2 regions of the Undibacterium sp. JH2W genome follow, and region 2 is predicted to be linked to the other one. Evidence: predicted binding sites of a transcription regulator. Region 2 holds the regulator's gene; the other holds the start of a gene.

Region 1 (2,415 bases), on a different contig from region 2:
AGTATGGATAGTGAACACTCACCCCAAGTGTGTCAGGCAGCGGATTTCATCTGCTCCCGATAGTCTGGCCCCTGCTTTTCTATTTGGGCAGGACATAGTTACTGAAGCACCGCCATCACCTCAGGGCAGCTCCATAGCTTACCCTTAATGCCAACAATCACTCCAAGTCAGAGTTTTTAGTCATCACTTTGCCATGACAATTTCCCTTGCATATGAGGTGATCTGTGTGGCGGCGCATTTCTTTATTACCCTGACGCCTATTCAGCCTGGTCAAACATGCACTGAGATTATTAATACACACTTCTTGTAAAGTAAGTATTTATTATTTAATAATAAAAAGCTGAAATATGTAACTTAGGTTACAGGAGTGACATTCTCGTCAGTCATATTTATATTTTGACATAAGAAATGACAAAAAATTGCAAAGGGATTTTGGAGGCTATTGACGCATTTTGTCAGTTGCCCTGAGTAAACATCCAAAGATATGTATTTCCACCACAAAACCCCCTGTTTTCAGGTCTTGCGACGAGTTGGCACGGCGCTTGCTGATGATGAAGCGTTGTTCCCGAATTTAACTTTTTTACTGGAGTTCAAGATGAAATCTATCCCTAAACAGCTGCAACGCGGCTTTACATTGATCGAGTTGATGATTGTTGTTGCAATTATCGGTATTCTGGCAGCGATCGCTATTCCTCAATACTCTGATTACACATCCCGTACTCGTGCTGCTGGTGCTAGGGCTGAGTTGGATAGTTTGCTGACATCTATGGCAGTTTGTTATCAAGAGAATAATGGCACTTGGGGTGCTGGTGCTACAGGTTGTTTTTCAATGGGCAATAATGGTATCCCTGTTGTCGTTACTTCCAAGTTTTTGCCTAATGCTCCAGTACCTGCTGCTGGTTCAGTAGCGATGACTAGTGCTGCTACTTTAAGTGGTGCTGCTACACTGTTGAATGGTACTCTGACAGCAACGTCTGTGACCAATCAAGCAAACATGATCTGGGCTTTTGCTGCTGGTGATGCTATCTGTAATGGTCAACGTGGCTTGAAGGCCGGAGCTGGCGGCTGCCCATAATAGGTAAGAATTCTATCGAAAAAGCCCCTCAATTTTATTGAAGGGCTTTTTTTATGTATTGATTTATATTTGTTCACTGCAAATCTATGTTGGACAAGGTTGATTGGTTGTTTTTCACTTGGATTTTTTCGAATTGTTGTTGAAGTAAGTACTATCAATAAGAGTAGTTTGAACACATGTGGATGTTTAACTGAATCACATTGCGATGGAATTTACTATGGCTAATTTTTTCTTATGGGTTTTGGGGAAATGTATATGTACTCCATTTCAAAGCGGTTGCAACGCGGCTTTACACTGATCGAGTTGATGATTGTTGTTGCAATTATCGGTATTCTGGCAGCGATCGCTATTCCTCAGTACTCTGATTACACATCCCGTACTCGCGCTGCAGGTGCTAGGGCTGAGTTGGATAGTTTGCTGACATCTATGGCAGTTTGTTATCAAGAGAGTAATGGCACTTGGGGCCTTGGTGCTACAGGTTGTTTTTCAATGGGCAATAATGGTATCCCTGTTGTCGTTACTTCTAAGTTTTTGCCTAATGCTCCAGTACCTGCTGCTGGTTCAGTAGCGATGACTAGTGCTGCTACTTTAAGTGGTGCTGCTACACTGTTGAATGGTACTCTGACAGCAACGTCTGTGACCAATCAAGCAAACATGATCTGGGCTTTTGCTGCTGGTAACTCTATATGTAATGGTCAACGTGGTTTGAAGTCTGGGGCTGGCGGTTGTCCATAGTGTTTTGTGCTGGCTCAATGCTTAGATAGGATGGCAGGAAAGTCCAAATAACGCCTGACGCGCAGTATTGGTTTTTTGGGTGTCAGGATTTTATGCAACCGGTTTTAGTTCATTTCTGCGACATCCGGTCATCAAACTGGATGGTAAGGTGGTTGAGAGCACCTTTTAAGTCCCGTATGGGTACGTCAATTTCTTGCTTATGGTGTTGAGTGCCATGTAAAACAGCTTGCTGACCCTTGTCAGTAGGGAAGGCGCTACTTGTCTTGATGACCTTTGCATACTGATGTTAAGCAATTCAATGACGTTCGTGGTGTGGATGACCTTACGAATCTCCGCCGAATTGTCGAAGATCCAGATGGCCCGTGCCCAGTTACTCTGGCATGATTGCACTATTAATAGGTATCGCTGATCCCAATTGCCCTCAAATTGTATGAGTATAAGACTGCCCTCGTCAGCAGCGGCTGCACTGTAAATACGACGCAAATCGACGGTCACTTCCTTTTGATCTTTTCATGGCACAAAGTGCGGGCTGTTGCGTGCCATGTGAACAATGCAGAGCTGGACAGTCGCCTTCAGGTAGGCAGCTTCGATCGCGTCAAGGAAAC
Region 2 (2,415 bases):
AAGCCTGACGACATCATACAAAATGAATCTGTACGTCGCGTTTATCTCGGAGAACACTTCCGGATGTGACGGGAATCATCATGAAACAAAGCCTGCAACTACGTACTTCACAACATCTGGCCTTAACGCCGCAATTGCAGCAATCAATACGATTATTGCAGTTATCGACTTTGGAATTGCATCAGGAGCTGGAGACGCTGCTGACCGATAATCCCATGCTGGAACGCGTCGATGATCCACTCGACCATGCCGTGCGCCTGCTGGCCGATGGCGCCATCAATACAACGAGTACCTCGGCTGATGCAGGCATGGAAGTGCCTGCACAAAGAGAAGAAAGCGATAAATCCACCGAGCCAGCCGCCGCCGATGCCGAAACTGTCATCAGCAATGACAGCACCACTTCCAGCGAAGAAGACTGGGGCTTTGATGATGTACAGCATGGCAGCAAGTCTGGTGATGATGAAGATGGCCGCCCGCAACTGGGTGCCGCCCACATCACCCTGCGTGAACATCTGCTTGAGCAAATGCGCCTGAACCTGCGTGAGCCGCGTGACCGTGCCTTAGTCGAGCTGATGATAGATGCGCTCGACAATAACGGTTACCTGACCGAAACCCTGGATGAAATACATGCCAGTTTGCCATTGGAACTCTGTGTAGAGGCAGAAGAACTAGCCTTTGCCCTGAATATGCTGCAAAGCTTTGACCCGGCAGGTGTTGGTGCGCGCAGCCCTTCAGAATGCCTGGCCCTGCAAATCAGGCGCATGCCCAAAGTGGCTTTTGTCACGCGCAGGCTGGCGTTGCAAATTGTTGAAACACAACTGGCTTTATTTGCACAGAGAGATTTCACCAAACTCAAGAAAATCCTCGATTGCGATGATGAAGATTTGCGCGATGCACAAACCATCATACGCCTGTGCCAGCCACGGCCTGGCATTGCCTTTGCCGCCGATGAATCAGATTATGTCGTGCCAGATGTGATCGTCAGAAAATCTGGCAATGGCTGGCAAGTCATGCTGAATCAGGATGTCATGCCCAGGCTGCGAGTGAGCAGCGTGTATGCCAACATCATGAAGCAAAACCGCGGTGAAGCTGGCCTTGGTGCGCAATTGCAGGAAGCTCGCTGGCTCATCAAAAATATGCGGCAGCGCTTTGATACTATTTTGCGCGTTGCACAAGCGATAGTTGAAAGGCAACGCAATTTTTTCACCCATGGTGCTGTTGCCATGCGCCCCCTTGTTTTGCGCGAAATTGCTGATACACTAGGATTACACGAGAGCACTATCTCACGTGTGACAACCCAAAAATACATGTTGACCCCACATGGCATGTTTGAGTTGAAGTACTTTTTCGGCAGCCATGTCGCGACGGAAACAGGGGGTGAAGCATCTTCCACCGCGATACGTGCACTCATCAAGCAGTTGATAGGAGCAGAAGACCAGAAAAGCCCACTCTCTGATAGCAAAATTGCAGACATGCTGGGTGAACAGGGCATGGTAATTGCCCGACGGACAGTTGCCAAATACCGTGAAGCCCTGAAAATCCCCCCAGTCAGTTTGCGTAAATCTTTGTAAGTAGTCCTTGTAATCACGGTTTGAATTGCTATATATGATTTAGCTCAAGGCAAATAAATGCCAAGAGTGTATCGTTACAGCAAGCAACATCACTATAGGAGCACAGTATGAATCTCACCATCAGTGGACACCACGTCGAAGTAACTCCTGCAATTCGTGAATATGTACATACCAAACTAGAACGTATCAGGCGACATTTCGACCAGGTCATTGATATCGCCGTCATCCTGACGGTGGACAAGCTCCGGGAAAAGGAAAAACGACACAAAGCCGACATTAATTTGCATATCAGCGGTAAAGATATTCACGTTGAAAGCCTGGCACATGATCTATATGCAGCAATTGATGCCCTGGTAGATAAACTGGATCGTCAGGTCATCAAGCACAAAGATAAAATGCAAGACCATCAGCACGACGCCATCAAGCACATACCTGACCCGGCATCGGCTTCATAAGACCCCAGTCCTTGCCCTAACAGGGTTGTGGACATCCAAAACAAGGACGCTAAAGGCGTCCTTTTTGTTGGGTGAGTGGTTTCTTGTAGGTCTCGTTTCTGACATTTCAAATAAATTATTTACTTTTATTGCTGTTTGTCACATACGTCGCTCAACAAGCTGCGAGTTAGTTGATTCACGGCATTTGTATTAACGTCATTCCAGCGTGGGTTTGGCTGGAATCCACCGGGCTGGCGCTCCAGCGGCGTTTGTTGTATGCCATGTCGCTCGTTACAGGCGTACTTTGACTAAAACTTTTGCCCTTCGTGGATACAAGCCGGGTCTCGGCCCGGCAGCCGAAATACTTTCTTAGCGTCGCCAAAGTAAGTATTCAAAGAAAGGCGACCCAG

The links. The regulator sigma-54, encoded in region 2, starts transcription at its own class of promoters, with help from an activator protein. The targets are predictions, from matches to a motif close to TGGCANGNAANCTGCTTT.
Region 1: a site for sigma-54 is predicted at 1,277-1,294, ahead of ACO0LC_RS18840 (pilin). Genes of this name have one in related genera too.

Annotation. Positions count from the first base shown of each region.
Region 1 covers NZ_JBMPOT010000012.1:84,107-86,521, reverse strand. The annotation lists gene ACO0LC_RS18845 (pilin) at 596-1,075, shown strand; gene ACO0LC_RS18840 (pilin) at 1,331-1,810, shown strand; partial or broken gene ACO0LC_RS18835 (IS256 family transposase) at 1,920-2,415, opposite strand, start outside.
Region 2 covers NZ_JBMPOT010000026.1:54,271-56,685, forward strand. The annotation lists gene lptB (LPS export ABC transporter ATP-binding protein) at 1-69, shown strand, start outside; gene ACO0LC_RS26705 (RNA polymerase factor sigma-54) at 81-1,571, shown strand; gene hpf (ribosome hibernation-promoting factor, HPF/YfiA family) at 1,679-2,026, shown strand.